Regions from separate parts of the Mesorhizobium sp. M0938 genome, predicted to be linked through region 1. Evidence: riboswitches for the same ligand, from Rfam matches in the RefSeq annotation. Region 1 holds a riboswitch; each other region holds the start of a gene.
What was found. Region 1 has a riboswitch for thiamine pyrophosphate ahead of NKH73_RS11605 (YkoF family thiamine/hydroxymethylpyrimidine-binding protein). Riboswitches for the same ligand answer to the same signal wherever they lie in the genome.
Positions count from the first base shown of each region.

Region 2: linked by a shared signal. The riboswitch ahead of thiB (thiamine ABC transporter substrate binding subunit) and the one ahead of NKH73_RS11605 (YkoF family thiamine/hydroxymethylpyrimidine-binding protein) in region 1 are both predicted to bind thiamine pyrophosphate.
Region 3: linked by a shared signal. The riboswitch ahead of thiC (phosphomethylpyrimidine synthase ThiC) and the one ahead of NKH73_RS11605 (YkoF family thiamine/hydroxymethylpyrimidine-binding protein) in region 1 are both predicted to bind thiamine pyrophosphate.

Region 1 is NZ_JAMYNS010000005.1:353,383-357,425, reverse strand. Features, by position in the region: gene NKH73_RS11610 (aspartate aminotransferase family protein) at 1-1,324, shown strand, start outside; gene NKH73_RS11605 (YkoF family thiamine/hydroxymethylpyrimidine-binding protein) at 1,461-2,069, opposite strand; TPP riboswitch at 2,060-2,172, opposite strand; gene NKH73_RS11600 (aspartate aminotransferase family protein) at 2,261-3,637, opposite strand; gene NKH73_RS11595 (hypothetical protein) at 3,775-3,897, shown strand; gene NKH73_RS11590 (NAD(P)/FAD-dependent oxidoreductase) at 3,900-4,043, shown strand, end outside.
Region 2 is NZ_JAMYNS010000002.1:170,552-174,594, reverse strand. Features, by position in the region: gene NKH73_RS03515 (ABC-F family ATP-binding cassette domain-containing protein) at 1-1,474, opposite strand, end outside; gene NKH73_RS03510 (thiamine diphosphokinase) at 1,476-2,120, opposite strand; TPP riboswitch at 2,223-2,337, shown strand; gene thiB (thiamine ABC transporter substrate binding subunit) at 2,381-3,394, shown strand; gene thiP (thiamine/thiamine pyrophosphate ABC transporter permease) at 3,643-4,043, shown strand, end outside.
Region 3 is NZ_JAMYNS010000030.1:30,623-34,665, forward strand. Features, by position in the region: gene NKH73_RS30920 (ATP-grasp domain-containing protein) at 64-1,368, shown strand; TPP riboswitch at 1,585-1,701, shown strand; gene thiC (phosphomethylpyrimidine synthase ThiC) at 1,805-3,640, shown strand; gene thiO (glycine oxidase ThiO) at 3,637-4,043, shown strand, end outside.

The sequences.
Region 1 (4,043 bases):
TTCGACCCATATGGGCACGCATGCGCGAGGCGAGAGCCCGACCCGCATCATAGCGGGCGGCGAAGGCGTCACCATCTGGGACAATAACGGGCGCAAGAGCATCGACGCCTTCGCCGGGCTCTACTGCGTCAATGTCGGCTATGGCCGCCAGAAGATATCAGACGCCATCGCCGCGCAAGCGAAGAACCTCGCCTACTACCATGCCTATGTCGGCCACGGCACCGAGGCGTCGATCACGCTTTCCAAGATGATCATCGACCGGGCGCCCCAAGGCATGTCGAGGGTCTATTTCGGCCTTTCCGGTTCCGACGCCAACGAAACCAACATCAAGCTGATCTGGTACTACAACAACGTGCTCGGCCGGCCGGAGAAGAAGAAGATCATCTCGCGCTGGCGCGGCTATCACGGCTCCGGCGTCATGACCGGATCGCTGACCGGGCTCGACCTGTTCCACAACGCCTTCGACCTGCCGCGTGCGCCGATCCTGCACACCGAGGCGCCCTACTATTTCCGCCGCGCCGACCGCTCGCTGAGCGAGGAGCAGTTCTCGCAGTATTGCGCCGATAAGCTCGAAGAGATGATCCTGGCTGAGGGCCCGGACACGGTTGCCGCTTTTATCGGAGAGCCGATCCTCGGCACCGGCGGCATCGTGCCGCCGCCCGCCCTCTACTGGGAAAAAATCCAGGCGGTTCTGAAGAAGTACGACGTGCTGCTGGTTGCCGACGAAGTGGTCACCGGCTTCGGCCGGCTGGGCACCATGTTCGGCTCCGACCATTACGGCATCAAGCCCGACCTGATCACCATCGCCAAGGGCCTGACCTCGGCCTATGCGCCGCTGTCGGGCGTCATCGTCGCGGACAAGGTCTGGCAAGTGCTGGTGCAGGGCTCCGACAAGCTCGGCTCGCTCGGCCACGGCTGGACCTATTCGGCGCACCCAATCTGCGTTGCCGCCGGTGTCGCCAACCTGGAACTGATCGACGAGATGGACCTGGTGACCAACGCCGGCGAGACCGGCGCCTATTTCCTTGCCGAACTGGCGAAAGCCGTCGGCGGCCACAAAAACGTCGGCGAGGTACGCGGCGACGGCATGCTGGCGGCAATCGAGTTCGTTGCCGACAAGGACGACCGCGTGTTCTTCGACGCCTCGCAGAAGATCGGGCCGCAGGTCGCGACCGCTCTTGCGGCAAGCGGCGTCATCGGTCGCGCCATGCCGCAGGGCGACATTCTGGGCTTCGCGCCGCCGCTCTGCCTGACGCGCGAAGAGGCCGACATCGTCGTCTCCAAGACGGCCGATGCGGTGAAAAGCGTGTTTGCGGCTCTTTAGTCACTGTCGATCGGCGCTGCCCTCATCCGCCCGCCGGCACCTTCTCCCTGAAGAACGGGGAGAAGATAAGGGTGAGGGGCAGCGCGAACTTGCATTGTCTGGAGACCGCCGTTTGCAGGCCGGCTGATATCGACACCTACCGAGGGCTCGGGCTGTTCGCCGACACGGTGAGATCGAGCGCGACATGGCCCTGCGGCGCGCCGAAGCGAAGGAAGGCCTCCGACAACGTCGCGAACACCGGCCCGGCATCGCCCCTCAGCTTCGTGCAGAAATTCTTCGACCTGTCGAAGACGCCCGAAGTCTTGAGAAATTCGATGCAGCCGTAGATCTCGTCCATGTGATGGCCCTCGCCGAGCGGATAGAGCGAGAACTGTGCGGCGACCTCTTGTCCGAGTTTTTTCGCACTGTCGACATGCGCCCGCGCCGCGTCGATGCGCTCGGCCAGGGACAGTTTATGGCTGCTGCCGGAAATCGGCGTGCAGATCGGATCGTCGGGCTCGCCCGGACAGCCACGCGACACCGCTGCCGACAACACGCAGTGCACGCCGCTCGCCGCTGCCGATGCGAACAGATCGCGCATGGCCGGGAAAAGCTGTTCCGGCGGACCGACGATCAGCGTCGAAATGTCGTCGGTTTCGATGCGGAAATTCGGGCGATAGGGATCCATCGCCGAAAGCGCCCCAAGGATGACGCCGACGAAATCGTCGCACATCGGATAGAGGGAAATCTGTGCACCTGAAAACATTGTCGCCTCGCTCCGCTGGCATTACCCAGATCAGCTTGAGGGACCGAAGGCTTGACGCCCACCATCTCAGCCCCGGCAATACGGAGCGCCCCTGTCGATATCGGTGGACGTAGCACCGGCGCAAAGGATGTTCAAGTATGATCCAGTGCCAATCGCAACGCCAATTCAGCCTCTGCCTTCGGGTGGCCTGTTCAGCCCTGTGACCCGACCTGTTCGGCGGCGGCTTCGAGCGATCTTTCGAATGCGTCGACCATCTGATCGACCTGAGGCTCGGTGATGATCAGCGGCGGGCAGAAGGCCAGCGCGTCGCCCATGTTGCGCGAGATGACGCCGTTCTGCTGCAGGAAGCCATTGACGAGCCCGCCCAGCGCGCCGGCGGTCTCCCACGGGGTCTTGTTCGCCTTGTCGCCGACCAGTTCGACTGCCGCGATCAGGCCGACACCGCGTACCTCGCCGACAAGCGGGTGCGAAGCGAGGTTGCGCAACCGTTTCTGCATATGCGCGCCGACCGTGCGCGCATTGCCGACAAGATCGCGCTCCTCGATCAGCTTCAGGTTCTCGAACGCGACCGCCGCCGCGACGGGATGGCCGCCGCCGGTGAAGCCGTGCCCGAAGGTGCCGATGCGATTGCTTTCGTCGGCAATCGGCTCAAAAACCTTTTCGTTGATCAGCAGGGCCGAGATCGGCAGGTACGACGAAGAAATCTGCTTCGACAGCACCATGATGTCGGGCCTGATGCCGAAGGTCTGCGAGCCGAACATCTCGCCGGTTCGGCCAAAGCCACAGATGACTTCGTCGGCGACGAGCAGGATGTCGTATTTCGACAGTACCGCCTGGATCTTCTCCCAATAGCCGGCCGGCGGAACGATGACGCCGCCGGCGCCCATGATCGGTTCGCCGAAGAAGGCGGCAATGGTTTGCGGTCCCTCGGCCAGGATCAGCCTTTCCAGATCGTCGGCAAGCCGGCTTGAAAACTGCTCTTCGCTCTCGCCCGGCAGCGCCTCGCGCCAGTGGTGCGGCGTCGAGGTGTGCAGCACATTGGCGATCGGCAGGTCGAAGGATATGTGGTTGTTGGGCAGGCCGGTCAGGCTCGCTGAAGCAATGGTGACGCCGTGATAGCCGCGATTGCGGCTGATGATCTTCTTGCGCGCCGGCTGGCCGAGCGCGTTCGACCGGTACCAGATCATCTTCATGGCCGTATCGTTGGCCTCGGAACCGGAATTGGTGAAATATGCCTTGCTCATCGGCACCGGCGCCATCTGCACCAGCTTCTCGGCGAGATCGATCAGCGGCGAATGCGATTTGGAGCCGAAGTCGTGATAGTAAGGCAGCTTGGACATCTGGCGCATCGCCGCATCGACCAGCCGCTTCTCCGAAAAGCCGACCGCGACGCTCCAAAGCCCGGCCATCGCCTCGATATAGCGGTTGCCGGCGAGATCCTCGACATAGATGCCGTCGCCCTTCTCGATGACGAGCGGCCCTGCCTCCTCATGCTTGCGGGCATTGGTGTAGCCGTGCATGTGGTAGCTGATGTCGCGAGCTTCGGGAGAATTCGGTCGAGCGTCCATGATGCCTCCTGTCCTGCATGCCGGGACGTAGGTCCGGAGCATCGGCAGGTATGCCCCTCTTGCATTATGCTGTTTGATGCAGCTGTTTCTTGTAGGGGTGTCAAGCCCTTTCCAAGGATTGCCGGATCGACGCAGACATGCAGAATTTCAGCTTCGAAGCCGCAGAACGCGAGAACCTGCGCGAAGCCGTCCACGCGCGTCGCCGGCACATGGCCACCGAACGGCTTATCAGGCATAACAACAAGGCTGAGGTGGCCTGATCATGGACCATGTCGACTGCATCGTCGCCGGCGCCGGCGTCGTTGGCCTGGCGATCGCGCGAGAGATGGCGCAGCGCGGCTTGGACACCCTGATCCTCGAGGCTGCGAACGCGATCGGCACCGGAACGAGCTCGCGCAATTCCGAG
Region 2 (4,043 bases), on a different contig from region 1:
CCAGCATGTCCGAATAGCCGCCGGCATACTCGATCCAGCGGCCATCGCCATCAGGTGCAATCAGGCTGGTCACGGTGCGGTCGAGGAAATCGCGGTCGTGGCTGACCAGGATGACAGTACCGGCAAAACCGGCGACCAGTTCCTGCAGCAGTTCCAGCGTCTCCATGTCGAGATCGTTGGTCGGCTCGTCGAGCACCAGAAGGTTCGCCGGCCGCGCCAAAACACGAGCCAGCAGCAACCGTGCCCGCTCGCCGCCCGAAAGCTCACGCACCGGCGTGCGCGCCTGTTCCGGTTTGAACAGGAAATCCTTCATATAGGAGACGACGTGGCGCTGCTCGCCATTGATGACAAGGTTCTCGCCGCGCCCGTCGGTGAGGTATTGCGCCAGCGTTTCGGCCGGATCGACCGCCTCGCGCTTCTGGTCGAGCGTGGCGATCTCAAGATTGGTGCCGAGCCGCACCATGCCTAAGTCCGGCTTCAATTCACCGGTCAGCATCTTCAAGAGCGTCGTCTTGCCGGCGCCGTTCGGCCCGACCAAGCCGACACGGTCGCCGCGCTGGATGCGGGTCGAGAAGCCCTTCACCACGGTGAGGTCGCCAAAACTTTTCTCGATGTTCTTGGCCTCGATGACCAGCTTGCCGGATTCGGCGGCGTCGCTTGCCACCATGGTCGCCGCGCCCTCGGCGCCGCGATGGCCGCGAAAGCGCTGGCGCATGGTCTGCAACTCGCCGAGCCGGCGCATGTTGCGCTTGCGCCTTGCCGTCACACCATAGCGCAGCCAGTGCTCTTCGCGCACGATCTGGCGGCCGAGCTTGTGCTGCTCGCGCTCTTCCTCTTCCAGCACGGTGTCACGCCATTCCTCGAAATGGCCAAAGCCCTTGTCCAGCCGGCGGGTCTGGCCGCGGTCGAGCCAGATGGTGGCGCGCGATACGCGCTCGAGGAAGCGACGGTCGTGCGAGATGACAATCAGCGCCGAAGAGGTGCGGGCAAGCTCCTCCTCCAGCCATTCGATAACCTGGAGGTCAAGATGGTTGGTCGGCTCATCGAGGAGAAGAATGTCGGGCTCCGGCGCCATGACACGGGCAAGGGCGGCGCGCCGCGCCTCGCCGCCAGACAGATCGCCCGGCCGTTCCTCGCCGGACAGGCCAAGGTGCTCCATCAAGTAGGTGGCACGGTAAGGATCGTCAGCGGGTCCGAGCCCCGCCTCGACATAGGCGCGGACGCTGGCGAAACCGTCCATGTCGGGCATTTGCGGCAGGTAGCGCACTGTCGCCGAAGGCTGGCGGAACACCTCGCCATCCTGCGGCTCGATCAATCCCGCAGCGATCTTCAGCAATGTCGACTTGCCCGAACCGTTGCGGCCGACCAAAGCGATCTTGTCGCCCGCCGACGCCGTCAGCTCCGCCCCGTCGAGCAGCGGTGTGCCACCGAAGGTCAGTTTTATCCCGTCGAGATTGAGAAGTGGCGGCGCCATGTCAGCTTTCAGGTAGGGGAAAAGGATGGGCGAGCAACAGCGCGCGGCCGCTGCCCAGCGCGATTTCGAGCCGGCCCTTGACTTCGTTGGAAATGGTCAACGACGAGCCGAACGCCACTTCGACATGGTTCAGCGGCCATTTGGCGCCGGTAACGGTCAGGCCGGAAAGGTCGGAGAAGCCGAGGATCGAAAACAGCGTGCCGTCGGTGTAATCGAAGCCGGTCTTTCCGGGAAGCAAGGGGATGCCTTCCTGTGCGCCGCTAGTCAAAAGCACCTCTATGCCTGCCTCGGCCAGTCGGATGCTGAGCGCGAGGTGCAGGAAGGCGTGGTCGGTGCGCTTGCCGCCGAACGCGCCGGCGAGCACGAGGCTGGTCGCGCCGCGTTCGAGCGCGGCGGCGATAGCCAGTTCGCCGTCGGTCTTGTCCTTTTCTGCCGGAAAGACCTGGCGGGGTACGGCGGCCAGATCGTCCGGCAAATCCGCCGGCACCGAATCAAAGTCGCCGACCCAGAGTTCCGGCGTCAGGCCCAGCGTCCGAGCATGGCCGATGCCGGCGTCGGCGGCGATGACACGGGAGCCTTCGACCTGGCGGTCGAGCAGCGGCGTGCGGATAAGATCGCCGCCAAGCAGGATGGTAAATTTGCTCATATGCGTGGCCCTTACCAGCCCTGCTTGCGAAACGGAAGGCCGTGCTCCGGATGCCCTGCAAACTTCAGCTTGCGCAGCACTTCGGCCGGGCCTATGTGTCGAAACGCTCTAACGGGGTGCTGGACGCGATCTTCGCGGACCGGCTGAGAGGCAACAATGCCAACCCGCTGAACCTGATCCGGTTTGTACCGGCGGAGGGATTAGACGTTTCGGACAACCCGACGCCTCAATTCCTTTCAATGCCAACGAAGGAGGCGCCGATGCGCACGCTGTTATACTCTCTTGTTTCGGCAATGCTGCTTGCGGCATCCATTCTGGGCGGCACCGGGCCGGCATCCGCGCAGGAGAAACTCACCGTCTATACCTATGAGAGCTTCACCGCCGAGTGGGGTCCAGGCCCCGCGGTGAAGAAGGCGTTCGAGGCGGAATGCGGCTGTTCTCTCGAATTCGTCGCGGTCGCCGACGGCGTCGCGCTGCTCAACCGCGTCAGACTGGAAGGGGCCGCGACCAAGGCCGACATCGTGCTCGGCCTCGATACCAATCTGACGGTGGAAGCCAAGGCCACCGGCCTGTTTTCGCCGCATGGCCCGGTGTCGGACGTCAAAGTGCCGGGGGGCTGGAGCGACGATATTTTCGTGCCGTTCGACTATGGCTATTTCGCCGTCGTCTACGACACCGAAAAGCTGAAGACCCCGCCGAAAAGCCTGAAGGAATTGGTCGAGGGCAATGCCGATGAGAAGATAGTCATCCAGGATCCGCGCACCTCAACGCCAGGTCTCGGCCTGCTGTTATGGGTGAGGTCGGTCTATGGCGACAAGGCGCCGGAAGCCTGGGCCAAGCTCAGGGCAAAGGTGCTCACCGTGACGCCGGGCTGGAGCGAGGCCTATGGCCTATTCACTAAGGGCGAGGCGCCGATGGTGCTGTCCTACACCACGTCGCCGGCCTATCACATGGTCGCCGAGAACACCGAACGCTATCAGGCGGCCTCCTTCGAGGAGGGCGAATATCTGCAGATCGAGGTCGCCGGCATCACCACGTCAGGCGCGAAGAACCCGCTGGCGCAAAAGTTCCTGACCTTCATGACCGGGCCGAAATTCCAGAACGTCATCCCCGAGACGAACTGGATGTTCCCGGCCGGGAAAACCGACAAGCCACTCAACCCGGCTTTCGACAAATTGGTCAAGCCCACCAAGACCTTGCTGTTCAGCCCCGAAGAGGTCGCCGCCAACCGCAAGGCCTGGGTCGACGAATGGCTGTCGGTGATGAGCAAGTAGCTTCTGATTGACGATGATCACTCTACGGCGCCCCCCTCTGTCCTGCCGGACATCTCCCCCACAAGGGGGGAGATCGGCCGTCATGCCGGCTTTCGCCAATCTCCGACATTGCCGGAATGAGCGGAGCGCTGAACCTGCCAATCTCCCCCCTCGTGGGGGAGATGCCAAGTGGTGGCAAAGAGGGCAGGACAGAGGGGGGCGCGAAGGAACGCAATCCTCGCTAAGAATCTCGAATCTGGTGGTCTAGCGTGCAACGCGCGCCATCATCGGATTCCCGCATCACCGCCGGCATTCTTGCGCTCGCCGCTATCGCATTGCTGATCGGCGGTGCGTTTGCCGGTCTCATCGTCGAGGGCGCGCGCGACCTGTCCGGCGCCGCGTCGGCCTTTGATTCCTACCTCTTCCGCATCGCCCGTTTCACCCTGTGGCAGGCGCTTCTCTCGACGCTGTTCTCCGTCGTGCCGGCGTTGTTCGTTGCGCGGGCGCTGTCGAGGCATCCGCGGTTCTTCGGCCGCGGCTTCATCCTGCAGCTCTTCGCAGTGCCGCTGGCGCTGCCGGCCATCGTCGCAGCGCTCGGCATTCTGGCCCTCTATGGCCGTGCCGGCTATTTCGCCGGTGTGCTCAGCGCGATTGGCGGTCAGGGCTGGCC
Region 3 (4,043 bases), on a different contig from region 1:
GCCACAAAAGTGACACCGGTACCCTCGGACCGCCGCCAGCACGCAACATCGGGATTAACAGCAATGGTAAGAAGAAGAGCGCTCATATTGGTCGAAGGCCATAGGGGTACTGGTCAGCTATACGTCCAAGCGGCTCAGTGTCTTGGTCTTCATCCAATTACTCTGACGGCTGATCCACCTCGGTACGACTATCTTTCGGCGGAAAACGTTGAGGCAATCCGTGTCGACACTGGCAATCTCGAAGCGTTGGTCCGCGAAAGTTCGCGGCTGCGTGCTACCCACGACATTGTTGGCATTACTGGCTTTGCCGGGGACCATGAATCGATCTATGCGACAGTTGGCAAGCTTTGCCGGCATTTCGATCTACCGGGACCGAACCCTGAATCGATTGAACGAAGCTGCGACAAATTCAAGCAACGCCAACTCCTCGCGCAGGCCGGCGTTCCAATACCGGCTTATCGGTTGGCAACGAATGCGGCGGAGGTAGAAAGCTCGGCTGCAGAGATCGGCCTGCCCGTGATTCTTAAGCCGGCAGTAGGCAGCGGCAGCATAGGTGTCCGATTGTGCCGCAGCCTCGAAGACGTAGCCGAACATACGACCTATCTATTGGGCGGAAAGCACATATGGCGGTCTACACCGAAAATACTCGTCGAAGAATTCGCACAGGGCCCGTTCTATAGCATTAATGTTATGGGGAATGAGGTCGTTGCGATTTGCGCCAATGACTTTGGTCCCCTCCCCCATTTCGTCATACGTGAGGTGACGTATCCGGCCCTGCTAACCGATCAGGAGCGTGAGCGCATCGCCGATGTTTCGCTGAGCTGTTTGCGGGCTCTCGGCCTTGGCTGGGGGCCAACTAACGTTGAACTCCGGTGCACGAAACGCGGCCCAGTTGTCATTGAAGTCAATCCGCGTCTTAGTGGCGCGCCCGACCCTCAACTGGTCCAGTTAGCTTACGGTGTCGACCTCGTCACCGAGCACATCAAGCTTGTCATTGGCGAGGAATGGGATCTGCGCAAAAAGCATTCGCATACTGCGGCCGCGCGATTCCTGCTTCCTGGTCAAGATGGCACCCTGGACTGGATTGGTGGCGACACTCAGGCAGCTGCTATATCAGGTGTGGCCGAGGTCAAATTGAATGTTGAACCCAAGACACCGATCGTCAGGAAGGGGGATTTCCGAGACTGGATTGGACATGTCATTGCCACTTCGCCCAGCCGTGCTGAAACCGAGGGCGCCCTTCAGCGAGCGGTCGACTTGATCGATTGGTCGATCACCCCTTTTCCGGCGACAATAGGAGGTGATCGAGAGCACGATGTTTGTGGGGCGTTCGGGCGGCCCACCAGTTCTGTTCCGATCAGGCATTGACGGCTTAAGATCCTTGAAACGCAGCAGTTCCGTCTACGTCAATGTCATTTGACGAGGCAAATGCAGCTTTGGCCACACCTGCCCTATCTGCCGCGGAACTTCTCCGCGACCCGTGGCGAGGCCATCGGCCCAATTTGGGCCCAATTTGATTGCCGCCCACCGCCGCCGCAGGACGAACATGCGCTTGACAAGACAACCCCGGCCCGTTCAACTTGAGGCATTCACCAGGGGAGTCCCGGCAAGGGGCTGAGATACTGCTGGCTTTCGCGGCGCAGTGACCCGTTGAACCTGATCCAGTTCATACTGGCGTAGGGACGGTGCAAGCGCTTTGCGGGAGTTCACGCCCGAAGTCCTGTTTCGGCAGGTCGACAGAAGCGTCTTTTCATCCTTCCGGCACAGAACTGGGTCTCCAATGCATGAGCAAAGGAGCCTCAAGATGAATGCCCTCACCCCCGCCGTGTCGACGGGACCACTGCCCGCCTCGCGGAAAATCCACAAGCCCGGCGTCCTCTACCCGCAGATCAGGGTGCCGATGCGCGAGATTTCCGTCCATCCCACGGCCGGCGAGCCGCCCGTCACCGTCTACGATCCGTCGGGCCCCTATACCGATCCGGCTGTCGAAACCAGCATCGAAAAAGGCCTGGCCCGGCTTCGCCACGAATGGATCTTGGCGCGCGGCGATGTCGAGGGCTGCGACGGCCGCCATGTCCGGCCGGAGGACAACGGATTCGCGACGGGCGAACGCCTGACGCCAGAATTTCCCATCCGCCACCGACCGCTCAGGGCCAAAGCAGGCAAGGCGGTGACGCAGCTTGCCTACGCGCGCGCCGGCATCATCACACCCGAAATGGAGTTCGTCGCCATCCGCGAGAACCTTGGTCGCGAGATCCTGCGCGGCAAGCTTGAGCGCGACGGCGAGGCTTTCGGCGCGACGCTGCCCGATTTCGTCACGCCCGAATTCGCCCGCGACGAGGTGGCGCGCGGACGGGCGATCATTCCCGCCAACATCAACCATCCCGAAAGCGAGCCGATGATCATCGGCCGTAATTTCCTGGTGAAGATCAACGCCAATATCGGTAACTCCGCCGTCACATCGTCGATGGCTGAAGAGGTCGAAAAGATGGTGTGGGCGATCCGCTGGGGCGCCGATACGGTGATGGACCTGTCGACCGGCCGCAACATCCACAACATCCGCGACTGGATCGTGCGCAACGCGCCGGTACCGATCGGCACGGTGCCGCTCTACCAGGCGCTCGAGAAGGTTGGCGGCATTGCCGAGGATCTGACCTGGGAGGTGTACCGCGACACGCTGATCGAACAGGCCGAGCAAGGCGTCGACTATTTCACCATCCACGCCGGCGTGCGGCTGCATTACATCCCGCTGACCGTCGACCGGGTCACGGGTATCGTCTCGCGCGGCGGCTCGATCATGGCCAAATGGTGCCTGCACCATCACCGGGAAAGCTTCCTCTACGAGCACTTCGCGGAGATCTGCGACATCGCCAGAGCCTACGACGTCTCCTTCTCGCTCGGCGACGGCCTTCGTCCGGGCTCGATCGCCGATGCCAACGACGCGGCGCAGTTCGCCGAGTTGGAAACGCTCGGCGAGCTGACGCAGATCGCCTGGGCGAAGGATTGCCAGGTGATGATCGAGGGGCCTGGCCACGTGCCGATGCACAAAATCAAGGCGAACATGGACAAGCAACTCGCCGTCTGCGGCGAGGCGCCGTTCTATACGCTTGGACCGCTGACGACCGACATCGCGCCGGGCTATGACCACATCACCTCAGGCATTGGCGCCGCGATGATCGGCTGGTTCGGCACCGCCATGCTCTGCTACGTCACGCCCAAGGAGCATCTCGGCCTTCCCGATCGCAACGACGTCAAGATCGGCGTGATCACCTACAAGATCGCCGCCCACGCCGCCGACCTGGCGAAGGGCCATCCGGCAGCGAAAGTCAGGGATGATGCGCTTTCCCGCGCGCGCTTCGAGTTCCGCTGGGAGGACCAGTTCAACCTGTCGCTCGATCCGGAAACGGCGCGGTCCTTCCACGACCAGACTTTGCCCAAGGAAGCGCACAAGGTGGCGCATTTCTGCTCGATGTGCGGACCGAAATTCTGCTCGATGCGTATCTCTCACGACATCCGTGCCGAGGCGCAGAAAGAGGGCATGGCGGCGATGGCGGCGAAATACCGCGAGGGCGGCGATCTCTACCTGCCGGCGGACGAGACCGGCGCACCGCTCATACCTCAGCCACGTGAGCCATCATGAAGGTCTTGGTCAAAGGGGCCGGCGTTGCCGGCCTCACCGTCGCCTTCGAGTTCGCCGCACGCGGCGCGGTGGTTACCGTTGCCGAGACAAGGCCTGCCCTTGGCGGCAATGCGTCGTGGTTCGCCGGTGGCATGTTGGCGCCGTGGTGCGAGCGTGAAAGCGCCGAGCAGCCGGTGCTGGATCTCGGACGCGACGCCGCCGACTGGTGGGACGCCGCAACGCCCGGCTTGGTAGCACGACGGGGAACGCTGGTCTTGGCCGCGCCGCGCGATGCGGGCGAGCTCGACCGGTTCGCCAGCCGCACGACGGGCTATCGGCGCGTCGAGGAAGATGAAATTGCCTTGCTGGAGCCCGACTTAGCCGGCCGCTTCCGCCGCGGATTGCTCTTCCCCGACGAGGCTCA